4 regions of the Hahella sp. NS-SX17 genome follow, and region 3 is predicted to be linked to each of the others. Evidence: riboswitches for the same ligand, from Rfam matches in the RefSeq annotation. Region 3 holds a riboswitch; each other region holds the start of a gene.

Region 1 (3,567 bases), 1.5 Mb from region 3:
CTGGCGTTTTTCTGCGCCGCTGCGCTGTGTGTCGCGCCGGGAGGACGGTGAACGTCGCGTTGGGATCTCGGGCAGTTGCGGCGTCACCGGCTTGTCCGCCGCCATCCATTGCGGCGGCATGGCGCCCCAGTCGCCGGAGGTTCCAGAGGACGAGGATGATGATCCCCCTGAGCCTCTGGCGTCTCCGCCGCCTCCTTGTGAGGGAGGCGAACCGGTCGAAGACGGCGGCGTATTTTGATGATTGGCGCGATGGCTAAGCGCGAACGCGCGGGTCGCCGCTACGTCTTCGGCGCTGACCTCATCGCGGCCGCTCCAGGCGGCGTGGGCGATGGCGGCGCGGCGCCAGCAAATGTCCGCGCGCACGCCTTCTACGCCAGCAGCGAGGCATTGGCTGGCGATGTCCCGTTGTATGTCCGTCGGGCAGAGAACCTGTGGTAATTGTTCGCGGGCGGCGGTGATGCGGGTTTGCAGCTCTTGCTGCGCTTCGCGCCATTGCGCCTGAAACGCGCCGCGATCCTGTTCGAAATCCAGACGACGCTCCACGATAGCCGTGCGCTGCTCAACGTCATAGGTTTCATCCAGGGTGACGGCGAGACCGAAACGGTCCTGTAACTGCGGGCGCAGCTCGCCTTCATCCGGGTTCATGGTGCCGATCAGGATAAACTGCGCCGGATGGCTGTGACTGAGGCCGTCCCGCTCGACAAAGTTCACGCCTGAGGCCGCCGTATCAAGCAGGGCGTCCACCAAGGGATCGGGCAGCAGATTGACTTCATCAATATAAAGCACGCCGCCGTGAGCTTTGGCCAACAGGCCGGGATTAAACTGCACGCGTCGTTCGCCCATGGCCTGTTGCAGATCGATGCTGCCGATCAGACGTTCTTCAGACGCGCCCAGAGGCAGGGTGACGAACTTGTCCGCCGCCTCGGGCAATAAATCCGCCAGTCCCCGCGCCAGCGTCGATTTGGCGGAGCCGCGGGGGCCGCTGATCAATACGCCGCCCAGATGGGGATTGATGGCGGCGAGCAGCAACGCGGTTTTTAGCGGTTGCTGGCCGACAACCGCGGTGAAAGGATAGGCGGCGAGGGCAGGCTGGGCGGCGGCGTCCATTGACTCAGCGCGCCTGCAGGGCGGCGTCCTGACTGCTCCAACGGCGCAGGAACCAGGCGCAGGCCAGCCCGACGATCACCCAGAACAGCGCGTTGGTCAGGGTGGCGGCGGTGACGAATTGATGATGCAGCATCTCTAGCGCTTGCAGAGCCTGTGGGTTGGAGGCGGCGAATTCCGGCGCATTGGTGTGCGGGGCGCCGACCAGATGGGGAATAATCAGCAAAGGCAGTCCACCCAGCTTTTTCCATCCCGGCGCGAACGCCAGCAAGGCGAAACCAATCGCGGTGACCAGGGCGGTGGCGATCCACCACAGCTGGCGGTTTTCCAGCGCGGCGGCCTGCATGCCGGGAATCTCCGGCGGCAGGCCCAAGGCGGGGGCGACAAAAAATACGCCATAGCCCGCCAGCCCCCACACTAATCCCGCGCCCCAGCCTGCGCCGCCTTTGCCACAGAGTCTGGCGGCGTACATACAGGCCAGCATCAGCGCACTGAAGCCAATCCCGGCGAGCACATTGGAGAGCAGGGTGTACAGCGTGCGCTCCACGCCGTCTTCCGGGGCCCAGGCGTCTTCGTCATGGTGATGGCCGCCGGCTTCAGCGCCGCCGTGGTCGTGTTCATGGGAGTGATGGGCGTCCGCCGCAGCATGCTGGAGATCTTCCTCTACGATGGGTTCAGGCTCCTCGCCGCCTTCGTAGGTTTCCGCCTCCAGAATGATGCTGGTGACCTGGGAGTGTTGTACGGCGCTCAGCAGCCCGCCGGCCAACAGGCCAACCAGCAGCGACGCCAGAATAATACGCTGAAACAACATGTCTCTTCCTCATGCGATGCGGTGTAACGTCGCCGTTCGCGCCCTAAAGCCTGTGGGGCATTGACGCGGACGATCGGACCTCTGGCCCTGAATGAGCCTGTGAAATCAGTATTTTCAGTGACAGGGGAAAGCGAACGCGTGCCGGGCGTCGTGAGCGGCGTTGTGAGCCGCATCCATGGACAGAAAGCCCACTGCGAACAGAATCAGTCCGCCGAAGCACATAGCGCCGATAAGTTGCAGCGCGGCATTGTTGGAAGCCAGCAATGGAAGAGAGAGATTTTTAGTTTGCATGATCTGCGCACCTACCCGTACGGACAGCAGTGAATAAAAACAAGGCCGGTCTCCGGGCTTACGAAAGGTCGGAACGAGTCCGACACAACATTTGCGCCTTCCCATGTCACAACAAATGACATAGTGGCGTAGGCAAATTACTTTCGATTACCGTTGCGGGGGCAGCACTGGATTGGCGTAACGCGCACCAGATTTCCCGATTATCTCGCGATCGAGCACCTTGGTCAGCGGGATATGCTATGGGCTCTTTGCGGGGCAAGTCAACAAGTTAGCGGGTTGCAAAGCGCGTGGACCATGGTGAGAATAGGCCGCCTCATCATGAGCCTGGCGCATACTGATCAATGGATACATTGCTGATTCTTGTCCTCGCCCTGACTTTCGACGCCCTGTTGGGAGAACCGCGCCGGCTGCATCCTTTGGTGGGTTTCGGGCGTTACGCTGGTTGGGTGGAAGGGTCGATTCGCATCGCCGATTTCTCTCCGCCAACGCTGCGCGCGCTGGGCGCGGCGGCGGTGACGGCGTCGATACTGCCCTGGGTCGCGCTCGCCTGGCTGGCGAACGAGTGGAGCGAGTCTTCCGCCTGGGGACAGATTATCTTTTCCGCTTTCGTGCTTTATCTCGCCATCGGCTGGCGCAGTTTGCTGGAGCATGTGCGTCAGGTCGCCGCGCCATTGCGCCGGCATGACCTGGAGGCCGCGCGGCGCAGTGTGTCGATGATCGTCAGCCGCGACACGGCGGAGCTGGGGGAGGAGGAGATCGCCGCCGCCGCCACGGAATCCGCTCTGGAGAATGGCTCCGACGCTATTTTCGCCGCCATCTTCTGGTTCCTGCTCGCAGGCGTTCCTGGCGTGGTGATGTATCGCCTCAGCAATACCCTGGATGCGATGTGGGGTTATAAAAACACGCGTTATGTCTATTTCGGCTGGGCGGCGGCGCGGCTGGATGATGTTCTCAATTGGGTTCCCGCCCGTCTGACGGCGTTCAGTTACGCCTGTTGCGGCGCGCTGGACAGCGCCCTGCGATGCTGGCGCGCCCAGGGCGGACACTGGAAAAGCCCTAATGCGGGACCGGTGATGGCGGCGGGCGCGGGCGCGCTGCGGGTGCGACTCGGCGGCGCGGCGACCTATCACGGCAGTCTGCAGTATCGTCCTTCACTGGGCTGCGGCGACGCCGCCTCGGCGCAATCCATCGAACGCGCCTGCGCGCTCATCAACCGCGCTTTGGTTTTGTGGACGGCGACGGTCGCGATAGGAGCGTGCGGGCTGTGGTTGTGGGGAGCGGTTTGAATGAGCGGGAGCGATTTCGATAGTGGGGCTGGCCAGGCGGAAGAACAGGTTCCCGTGCATGGCGGCGATCTGGAA
Region 2 (3,567 bases), 1.2 Mb from region 3:
CGCTTCCGATCCCACAATCGCCACCAGCGCCAGCAGTCCCAACATGGCGCCGACAATGCCCGCCACCGGCGTAAACAGGCCGCTGGCGGAAAATCCAAAATAGATGGCGCACACCGAACTCAGCGCCGCCGTGGAGGACACTCCCAGTACGCCGGCGTCCGCCAGCGGATTGCGCAACAGGCCCTGCAACACAGCGCCGGATAGCGCCAATACGGTTCCGCATAACAGCGCCAAGAGTGTCCGCGGCAGACGCACTTCCCACAGAATCAGCTGAGTCTCCAGGTCCCATCCCGGCCAGCTTACCCCTGATACCCGACCGGTGCACAAAGATAGGACGAACAAAAAGGCCAAGGTCAGGCTCAATACCCACAGCAGGCGGTTATAAGTCATCCGCGGCCTCCCCGTCGGAGGCTTTGCGCTCTTGCGCCAGGATATGATCCGCCACCTTCTGCGCCGCCAACGTCATGGCGGGCGTTCCGCAGGACAGCCAATCAGCGGGAATATAGAGTGGCTTATAGCGGGAGGGTCGATGCTTCAGCAACGGATGCTCCACCCAATTAGTGGCCAGCGCCTCGCTATCATAGCTGTTGCTGACCAGCACCAATAAGTCCGGACGCCAGCGCACCAGCGTCTCCAGATCCACCTGTCCCCAGCCTTGCACGCCTTGCTCACTCGCTACGTTAATCACGCCGATGGCGTCCAGAAAAGCGTCCTGAAAATTCCCTTCGCCGGCGATCCAGCCATTGGCGTTAAGGACCAGCGCCTTTACCTGCTTATCCGCTATCTTTCCATGAACATCCGCGAAGTAATCGCGCAATCCTCTGACAATGTCCGCCGCCTGCTCAGGCTTATGCACGGCCTCCCCCACCATTCGCCAGCTCGCCTGCAGGTCGTCAAGGGATTGCGGCAGGGGAATCTCAACCCATCGCATATTGAACTTTCCCACCATCGGCTTCAGCGAGGACGCGCCATACTGGCCCGCCATCACGATATCCGGCCTGAGTTCCAGCACCTGCTCGATAAAACCAAAGTTGGCGGGAATGTCGCGCAAGGTCGGCGCGATTTCCAGCTCAGAGGGCTGATGACTGAGCCAGGTGACCGACACCAGATTTTCCGGGGCGAGATACCCCATCATCTGGTCAACGCACTGGTTGACCGACATGACTGTGGGCTCAGCCGCACGCGCGTCGACCGCGTTGACCGAAAGAGTGAAAGTAAGCGCTGATAGCAATCCCAGGGCCCGAAAAGCCTTAACCAACATGCAGATGCCGCCTTGAATCGATGCGAGGTGCGAATCCGGCGTAAATTCCCCGTTTACGGTCGGATAAAACAGGCTCCGAATGGGAGTCGAACAATGGCAGGTCTCCTGGCTTGCGTTTCGTAGTCCTGTCCCGCCTTCCCGAACATGGAGACGAGCTCCACGCAGTGGCCTTTGATAACGTCGCGATAAGGAGGGGCGGCGTTATCCGGGACAAACTCTTCGCTCACAGTTGCGGGGACAGCTCCGGCTGATCGGGCGCGCATAAAGTGGCGCCCACCGGATTCCCATTTAATCCTGCTCTCATCGAAAGTGATCGAACTTTGAGCAACTGGAACCATTGCGGCCCACATTATCGTGAATTGATCATTTTAAGTCCAGAAAGCCGCTGAGGGGCGCTGGACCTGTCTGCAAGATTGTGTCAGTTTTACGCTCCCGTAATCACCGAAAAGAATAAGACTGTATGACCGACGCGCCTTTGTCCCGCCATGGACTCATTCTGAAACGCCTGCTGTTCCTCGTGTTTATTTATGCAGGAATGGCCTATGGCTTGAGCCTGTTGGAATATACGGTTTTCAATCTGTCTGGCTGGTCGCCGGTGAGCACCGAACGCAGTGTCGAACTGCACAGCCGGGAAGAGGTGAAAAAGGAATTCGATCTTTGCGGCGGCCCGCTATTCGCCGCCAACGCCGTGGTCAGCGCCCAAGAAGGCGATCGCCTGCTCGCCCGCTGTGGACGCTTCTGGCCTTTCTATCATTACACCATTGAAGCCACCGCCCACCCCTTACTGCCGGGCTCCTTTATCCAGTATCCGGACGAGGCGCCGGAGGCCGCGACCGCACGGGAGAATTTCATCATTAATATGCAGGTCATCAACGGCGGTTTCGCCTTGGTGGCGTTATTTGTGATTGGCTTGAGCTGTTTCGCCGGCTATCGCTTTCTTATCAAGAAAGACGAAGAAGCCGGCTATAGGACCGCTTTTCACGGCTTTATCAGCAGCTTTCTGATGCTCGCCTGTTATAGCGGCGTCATGTTCTTCATTGATCCCACGTTCAGCTTCGGCTGGTAATCCCGCCTAGCCTGCGCGCAACCAGACGCCCAACTGGCGGATTGCGTCTTCCGCCTCCGCCGTCCAGGGCGCCGCGCAATTGAGCCGCAGGCAATGTCTGTACTTGTCGCCGTCGCCGCTGAACAGGGTTCCCGGCGCAATGCTCACGCCGGCTGCCAGCGCCTTGCGATACAACGCGACCGTATCGCACTCCTCCTCCAGCTCCACCCATAAAACAAACCCACCCGCTGGCTGCGATACTCGCACGCCTGCAGGAAAATGCCTCAGCACCGCCGTCGTCATGCGCTCCACATGCACCGCGAACTCATGGCGCATACGCCGCAGATGGCGGTCGAAATCCGCCTGCGCCAGATAATGCGCCACCGCCATCTGCGGCAAGCTTGGACAGGCCAGGGTGCTGGCGAATTTCAGGTAACCGACCCGCGTCCGCCAGCGCCCCGGCGCCATCCATCCCACCCGCAAACCGGGGGCGATTGATTTGGAAAACGACGAGCAATACAGCACGCCGCCGGCGCGGTCATAGCTTTTCGCCGCTCGCGGCCGCAGACCGGAAAAGCCCAACTCGCCGTATATGTCATTTTCGATCAAGGGCGCGCCCCGGATTTCCAGCAAGCGCACCAGTTGCTCCTTGCGCTCATCCGGCATCAGGCACCCCAGAGGGTTGCTAAAGTTGGGCATGGCCACGCAGGCTTTGACCGGCCATTGCTCCAACGCCAGTTGCAGCGCCTCCAGGCTGAGTCCGCTTTTCGGGTCGGCGGGAATTTCCAGCGCCTTTAACCCCAAGGCATCAATGACTTGCAGCAATCCAAAGTACGTTGGCGACTCCACCGCCACCACATCTCCCGGCTGCGTCACCGCCCTCAACGCCAGAGTCAGCGCTTCATGACAGCCATTGGTAATAAGAATGTCGTCCGGCTCCAGATCGCACCAGGCGTCCTTCATGCGTTGCGTGATGGCCTCGCGCAAACGCAGCGCGCCAGGAGGAAAACTATACGCTTCAATCTCTTCACTGGGCCCGCGCAACGCCGCCCGGAACGCTTTTTCCATCGCCGCCGCCGGCAAGAACTGCGTCGCCGGCGCCGCCATGGCGAAATTCATCCCCCCCGGCGATTGAGTCGCCTGCACCAGGCTCATGATGGTCTGCTGCGTGTCTACCAGGGTTGGCGCGCCTTCAAATCCGGTCACCTTGGGCAACGCCGCCTCCAGTTCGGCCAAACCATTCTGATTGCGACGGCGCACG
Region 3 (3,567 bases):
TTAAAGGCTTCAACAACCTCATCGGTCACATTATGTGCGCTGACTTCGACAGTGGTCTCGCCATCTGACCAGCGCCCCACCACATTGACAATGTTCTGATCTTCCACTTCCGTTTCCTGAGCGCTGTCGTAATACGCGCCTGATTCGTGATGATATTCAACAGATGTGGTGATACGGCCGATACTCCAAGCAGTGGATAAAAAATGGGAATAGGTGTAGGCGCCCGCCAGTTGCTTGCCGTGCAGGTCACGTGCGTTTGACAGGTTTTCCGTATCCTGGGCGGTGCTTCTGGCGATAAACGTCCAGGCGGGAACAGGTTGATACATGGCGTCCACTTCCACTCCGCTAACCCTTGCTTTGCCAACATTCTCAAAGCGGCCGACTCCCCTTGAGTCGTAAGAGGGGACGATAGCATCTTTTAAATCCCGATAGAAATAGGCGGCAGAGACGGTGACGCTATCCAGACCCACTTCGAAGCCAACGTCGCCGTTCAACGCGGTTTCCGGTTTTAAGTCACTATTGCCAATGAAGAAACCTCTGTCGCCGAACTTTTCCGCTAACTGGGGAAATCGTACGTCTCGGGATGCATTAGTCTTAAGTGACAGCCAATCTGTCAGACGATAACGAACGCCCGCCTGCAAAGAATGGTACTGAGCTGTATCGGAGGCCACCTCCGCGCGACCGCTCATGGATGCGGCCGGGGTTTCATCGTCCAGGAAATACTGGCGCGCGCTCAGACGCACCAGCCAGATATCATCTTCATCCGCCCACTCGTCCTGAATACCTAACAAGTAGGTCATGCGCTCAAAATCCTGCTTTTGGCTACGTCCGGTCAGGTCCTCTTCTTGGTATGTTTCCCGGCGCGCTTCCACCATTGCGGACAATAAATGCAACCCTATTGAGTAGGAGCCATACAGCTCAGCGCCGACAACCTCTGTGGTAGCTTCTGTTCTCTGTACGCCCAGGCCGACCCGGCTTTGACTGTCATCATAACGCTCTTCCTGGGTGGACCAGAAAACGCGTCCCGAATAATTCTCCTGCGTATTCCTGGCGAAGCTGAGTTTGCTCTGCAGACGTGTGAAGTCAGTATCCAGGCTGGTTCGCGTGCTCTCCAGATTGGCGATGTCAGGCAGATGCTGATCTTTATTGAAGTGTTGCGCCATCAGTTGCAGATCCGTGCGATCCGACAGGCTGCGCTCCGCCGTCAGCATGCCGTTGAAATGACTGAATTCCGCATTGCGACGACGTTCTACGCGGTCATCGTAGGGATTAAATTCGGTCTGATTGTTGTTCAGCATCTCGAAGTCGTTATCACTGCCGAGGTAATCAAGGGACGCGAGGTAGTTGGTTTCGCCAACGCCGTCGGCGAATGTGAGCGCCCCTTTGCGACTGTTGAATGAACCATACCCAAGGCTCAATTGTCTGAGGGGTTTGCTGAAGCGAAGGGACTTGATATTAATGGCGCCGCCGACGCCTGAGTAGCCCAGCTGAATCGGCGTCGCGCCCTTATAAATTTCAATCTGCTCAATGCCGTTAAGCAATATCTGGCTCAAGTCCACCGAACCGCCAGTCGCGTCGTTTAACAATACGCCATCAAGATAAACGTTCACCTGCTTACTGGTGGAGCCACGCAGATAAACGGCGGAGTATGACCCCAGTCCGCCGCTCTGGCGCACTTGAACGCCGGTTTCATTCTTCAGCACGTCTGCGACGGTCGCAACTTTCGAGTCAAATTGCTCGCGCTTGATCACCTTCACGAAGCCAGTTTGATACTCGGCGTCAATCTCATCCGCAGATGGAGCCTTGGCTTCGACGACAACAGGCTCCAACTCTTCCGCGCGAACGCCGGTCAGTTGTGAGCCAACTAAAAGCAAAAGGGTTACAAGCCTCATAATGTTCCGAAAGAATAGCGCCAGTGAATGCAATTGTTGCGCAGCGGATACAAGCAAAGAGGGAAAGGAGTCGAGTCAGACGAGTCCCGGCAAAGCCCTCCGCTATGCCACGCGATAAGCAGGCGTCAGGCCGGTCTCCGGGCTCATGAGTGGCGTAACCGGCGACAACGTCTTCCCGCGAATCCGCAGTGACAGGGGGTTGTCGTTTGACTCATTTACCGTTGCGGGGGCAGCGTCGGGCTTAAACCGACTTCCCGTTTCATCCCTTGAACGAATGTTCTCAGGACACCTGATGCAATGGGGGCGTAAGCTAAATGGCCGCCCCGGCAAAGTCAAGGCGCACAAAGCGCCTCACGAAAACAACAGGCTCCAAGGTGACGACAACCTGTTGATAACTATCAAAATGTAAAACTGGTCCACTTATCCCAAAGTTTAGGCGTGGGGCTGTTCGCTTAGCTGTCTGAGCGGAACAGACAGTGTTTGGCGTAATCCGTCGCCTCATTGGCCGTCCAGTCGCCCTTCGGCTTGGTCGCCATATCCTCACACCAATCCTTGCTCCCCACCTCTGGAGAACAACCGGCCAAAGCGCCCAAGCTCAACCCCACCACCAATAGCCAAGAAGATACGCGTTTAATCGCCATAGGAAATCCTGAATAACAAGTCATCAATTCATATTTAGCGAGCAAGTATACAGGAGAGAGATAGAAATTAGTCATCCGAGCTCTGAGACTTTGAGGGCATTTAACTCATCCTCCTTTTTCTTAAGTTCTATAAAGAATACTCATTACTATGGAGCCAGCCCTTAACATGCTGGATATATTAGTTAGATTTATGCAATCTTTGCGATTTTAACGCCCAAAAGCGCCGGCTAGAACGAGCCAAGCTCATATTTACAAACCTGATGAGGTTATCAGCAAGTGAAACTGGATCAACTGACTTTTTTCCTCCAACAAACCCTCACGGATGAAAAGTTCGATAATGCTGAGAAACAGGCGTTGCTGGCGATGCTTGAGACTTTACAGCCGGATCAGGTGCGTTTTATGCGTAATCGCGCCTTTGAGTTGACCCGTCCGTTGATCGTCAATGGCGGCGATGGTGCGCTCAGGGCGCTGAAATGGCTGGAGCGGGTGATCAAGGCTTTGGACTCTGGCGAGGAGGAGAGCAATTTAACGCGGGCCTATTTCAGCCCAGGGGAGCAATGCCGTCGCGCAATCATAGAACGCATACGCAATGCTCGAAGCAGTTTGAAAATCTGCGTATTCACCATTTCCGATGACAAAATCGCGGACGAAATTATTAACGCCCATGAAAGGGGGCTAAAAATTCGCATCATCACGGACAATGACAAGACCTTTGATCTGGGCAGCGACATCAATCGTTTCAAAGATGCCGGCATTTTGGTGAAGATGGACGATGAACCCCACCACATGCATCATAAATTCGCTCTTGTCGACGACAGCGTCCTGATTCACGGCAGTTTTAACTGGACTCGCAGCGCCAGCACTTATAACCAGGAAAACATCGTAGTAACCGACCACCCCGGCCTCGTCAGAGAGTTCTCCGGAGAGTTCGCCAAACTATGGCGCACCTTCGCGGAGTAAGACCTGTACGATAAAGAATTGTCATTAAATCTCCCTCGCTAATCGCCAGCCGTTATTAGCAATGTATAGACAAA
Region 4 (3,567 bases), 1.0 Mb from region 3:
CTTATGTCGTAGTAGGGACTGTCCTGATAAGGCGTCGCATGTAAGCTGACGTCACCCTGCAATACTTTTTTCAGTTGCTCAACCTGAGGTTGCGCGTGAGCCGGCAGGAGAGGCTTCAGTCGGGCCAGCGCCTGCTCCAGAGAAAGCCCCTGCTGAATCTGATGGTTCAAGTGCCGCAATAACTGGCTCAGATTTGAGTTTGGCGAAGAAATAAGGATCACGGTTTAACCTCTACAGATATAAGGGAGTTGCTCCGGAGGCAGCGAGCTTTTGTCGTCGCCGTAGATTTTGCGTGGACCCGAGTGGGCTGACGCGCATGTCCATCCCAGAGTGCGTAATGCGCCATCGGGATTGCTGACAACCGGTCGAAAGCTGATGGTCCTTGGCGCTTCTCCTGCGCGAGGGGAAAGGGTGAAGTGCAAGGCGCCGTCTGTATCCAGTTCAATATGCTGGAAATAAGTCGGCTCGACATTACTCAAAGCGTGAAGCCCTTCTCTGTCCGGCCAGACGCCGGAGTAAGCGTACGTTTCCGCTATGTCCAATCTGGTCCCTTCCAGCAAGCCAAAGGCCTCGGTCAGGCGGGATTTGATGATCCCGTTACGTCCGGCGTCCAATGCAAACGTCAAAGCGCTGCAAACAACGGCGATGCAGGTGAGTATCTCCAGCCAACGAAAGCTTCCGGCAGTCTGAAAAGATGGTTTTAAAGCGAGGGGCGCGCCGCCAGGTCGCGGCGGCGGGCTGGTTTCGAGTACAGGAACGCCAGCGTTCGACTGGGTTGGAACAGCTATGAACTGCTGGTTGATCCAGCGCGCCCGCCAGTTCAAATAGGTCAGGAAGAAGAAGGAGGGCAGGATAAATAAAGGATTCAATACCTGTGCGAGCGTAGCGGCGGTTATCGCCACCGCAAGATAGAGCGCGCTGGTCCATGGGCCAAGCAAAGGGTCAGAGCGACCCGCCAAGGAGGAACTGCGTGCGAGATTGCCAACCAGCGACGGAATAAAAAAGTAAAAGAATAATCCTCGCAGCGGCGGCCAGATGGGGTCTCCTGATATGAGCCGATACTTGCGCCAGTTCATGTAATGCCAGAACAGCTCATACGCGCTCAGCGTTACCACATACAAAAGACAGTGCAGCCACATAGGCGGCGCAAAATAAGGCGTCAGTGTTTCTTTGAAAAAGCGGCGGCGTTCAGGCAAAGCCAGTCCTTAATGCGAAGCAGAAAATTATTAGCAGTTTAGCTGATTTGCGTCCTGAACTACTTTTGATTCAGGTAATTACCCGTTTATTTTCTTGGGATGACAATGAGGTTGGGCAAACTTCGCCTGCAAGGCAACCTTGATAATCGTGGATATGTTAATGTGGCCGTTAGGAATATCAGTGCGGTTTAGCTGTATTGACTGCGTCGGTTTACTGTTTAGAATAGCCGCCTTTTGAGAATTTCCATGGATTTGAATCTAGTCATCGGCGTCTTGATTGAGAGCGCCTGCCTGTTCGTTGCGGCTAAGATACTAAAAGTCTCGCTGGCGTTTATTGAAGCGTTCTTGATCGTTCTTACGGCGGCATTGATTGTGTACTTTGTCTATGGTCTTCCTGGTTTTCTTCTCGCGATTGGGTTTTATTTGGTGGCGTTGAAGCTAATCACCAAAGCGGATGCTTATTCAGAGATTTTTATTCTCACGCTCATAGGATTAGGCGTCCAGGCGCTACTGAAAAAGTTTTTATTCGCCGTCGTTTTAGCCTGATTCTCTCCAATGCGGCGATGGCCGTGTAGCATCTCCTTTCCTCTATATCTAGTATTTACTTTTAATAGTTAAAACAATATATTGTGCCTCAGCTATGGTTCACGCCTGTTCACAGGTTGTGCTAAGAGGGAATCCGGTGAGAATCCGGTACTGACGCGCAGCGGTGTGGGGGAACGAAGGCGACGGGGGCGAAAACGCCCACGCACTGTCCGAAAAAGGATGGGAAGCGGTCGCCGTAGGTTCGCAAAAAACGTGTAAACGCCCCCGAGTCCGAAGACCTGCCATGCTGAAGTTATTCATGCCTTCGCGACTCAGGGTAATGATAAAGCGCCGCTTTGTGCGAGGCGATTTTCGTCCTGTCTGCGCGTCGCTTTATGTCCCGGTTCGTGGAGGTTTGGCCAGAACACGCGATAGAGGACAATTCCATGACCGGCAGTTTTTCGTCCCCCAGCGAGGCGCGCGCCTCCAGCTCCCCATCTGTTTCATCCGAGTCACACACTCATAACGCCCTGCTGCAGGTGATCAAACGCACCGGTCAGGCTGCGCCGTTTGACGACCGCAAAATCGCTATGGCGGTGACCAAGGCGTTTTTGGCGGTGGAAGGACAATCCGCGTCCGGCTCGCCCCGTGTGCGGGATTCCGTAGAAAAACTGGTTAAAGATATCGTCGCGCGTCTGCGTCGCCGCAGTCCTGAAGGCGGTTCGGTGCACATCGAGGAAATCCAGGACCTGGTGGAATTGGGCCTGATGCGCGGCGGTTTCCAGAAAGTGGCCCGCGCCTATGTGCTGTATCGTGAAGAACACGCCCGTCAGCGCGCGCCGGCGCCAAGCGAACAGGCGGGGGAGGCGCATCCCGATATTAATGTGAAGTTCGCCGACGGGACGGAAGCGCCGTTGAACATGGGGCGTCTGCGCACGGTGATTGGCGACGCCTGTGCGGATCTGGACGGCGTCAGCGAGGAAAAAGTCCTGCAGGGCGCATTGAAAAACCTGTACAACGGCGTCAAGCATAAAGACGTCAACGCTGCACTGGTCATGGCGGCGCGTCCTCTGATCGAAGAAGAACCCAACTATTCCTATGTTTGCGCCCGTTTGTTATTGGACGGTCTGCGCGAAGAGTCTCTGAGCTATCTGAATATTGCGGCGTCCGCGACCGAGGGCGAGATGGCGGAACTTTATCCGACTGCTTTCCGCGCTATCGTTGAACGCTGCATAGAGCATGAATTGTTGTCGCCAGAACTGCTGAAATTCGATCTGGAGCGCCTGGGCGCCGCGCTCAAGCCGGAACGGGATCGTCAATTTACTTACCTGGGGCTTCAGACCCTTTACGACCGCTACTTCATCCACTGGCGCGAGACCCGCCTGGAATTGCCGCAGGCGTTTTTCATGCGCGTTGCCATGGGATTGTCGGTGCAGGAAGATGATCCCAACGCCCGCGCGATTGAGTTCTACAACCTGTTGTCCTCTTTTGATTACATGTGCTCTACGCCGACGCTGTTCAACGCGGGGACCAATCGTCCGCAGTTGTCTTCCTGCTACCTGACGACGGTGCCGGATGACCTGGAGGGAATTTACGGCGCGATCAAGGACAATGCCCTGCTGTCCAAATGGGCGGGCGGTCTGGGTAATGACTGGACGCCGGTGCGTTCTCTGGGCTCCCACATTAAAGGCACCAATGGTAAGTCCCAGGGCGTGGTGCCGTTCCTGAAAGTCGTCAACGACACGGCGGTGGCGGTAAATCAGGGCGGCAAACGTAAAGGCGCGGTATGCGCTTATCTGGAGTCCTGGCACCTGGATATCGAAGAGTTCCTGGAACTGCGCAAAAA

Evidence for each region. Region 3 has a riboswitch for cobalamin ahead of AC2IBB_RS05785 (TonB-dependent receptor plug domain-containing protein). Riboswitches for the same ligand answer to the same signal wherever they lie in the genome.
Region 1: linked by a shared signal. The riboswitch ahead of AC2IBB_RS32225 (CbtB domain-containing protein) and the one ahead of AC2IBB_RS05785 (TonB-dependent receptor plug domain-containing protein) in region 3 are both predicted to bind cobalamin.
Region 2: linked by a shared signal. The riboswitch ahead of AC2IBB_RS00495 (ABC transporter substrate-binding protein) and the one ahead of AC2IBB_RS05785 (TonB-dependent receptor plug domain-containing protein) in region 3 are both predicted to bind cobalamin.
Region 4: linked by a shared signal. The riboswitch ahead of AC2IBB_RS01295 (ribonucleoside-diphosphate reductase subunit alpha) and the one ahead of AC2IBB_RS05785 (TonB-dependent receptor plug domain-containing protein) in region 3 are both predicted to bind cobalamin.

What each region holds. Positions count from the first base shown of each region.
Region 1 covers NZ_CM170632.1:7,152,185-7,155,751, reverse strand. The annotation lists gene AC2IBB_RS32235 (ATP-binding protein) at 1-1,107, opposite strand, end outside; gene AC2IBB_RS32230 (CbtA family protein) at 1,112-1,915, opposite strand; gene AC2IBB_RS32225 (CbtB domain-containing protein) at 2,030-2,206, opposite strand; cobalamin riboswitch at 2,233-2,444, opposite strand; gene cbiB (adenosylcobinamide-phosphate synthase CbiB) at 2,548-3,492, shown strand; gene cobD (threonine-phosphate decarboxylase CobD) at 3,493-3,567, shown strand, end outside.
Region 2 covers NZ_CM170632.1:111,999-115,565, forward strand. The annotation lists gene AC2IBB_RS00490 (FecCD family ABC transporter permease) at 1-390, opposite strand, end outside; gene AC2IBB_RS00495 (ABC transporter substrate-binding protein) at 380-1,261, opposite strand; cobalamin riboswitch at 1,340-1,615, opposite strand; gene AC2IBB_RS00500 (hypothetical protein) at 1,722-2,327, shown strand; gene AC2IBB_RS00505 (aminotransferase-like domain-containing protein) at 2,334-3,567, opposite strand, start outside.
Region 3 covers NZ_CM170632.1:1,268,921-1,272,487, reverse strand. The annotation lists gene AC2IBB_RS05785 (TonB-dependent receptor plug domain-containing protein) at 1-1,892, opposite strand, end outside; cobalamin riboswitch at 2,004-2,200, opposite strand; gene AC2IBB_RS05780 (DUF3012 domain-containing protein) at 2,345-2,533, opposite strand; gene AC2IBB_RS05775 (phospholipase D-like domain-containing protein) at 2,810-3,493, shown strand.
Region 4 covers NZ_CM170632.1:270,058-273,624, reverse strand. The annotation lists gene AC2IBB_RS01310 (type II secretion system F family protein) at 1-221, opposite strand, end outside; gene AC2IBB_RS01305 (pilin) at 225-1,196, opposite strand; gene AC2IBB_RS01300 (hypothetical protein) at 1,443-1,742, shown strand; cobalamin riboswitch at 1,821-2,042, shown strand; gene AC2IBB_RS01295 (ribonucleoside-diphosphate reductase subunit alpha) at 2,168-3,567, shown strand, end outside.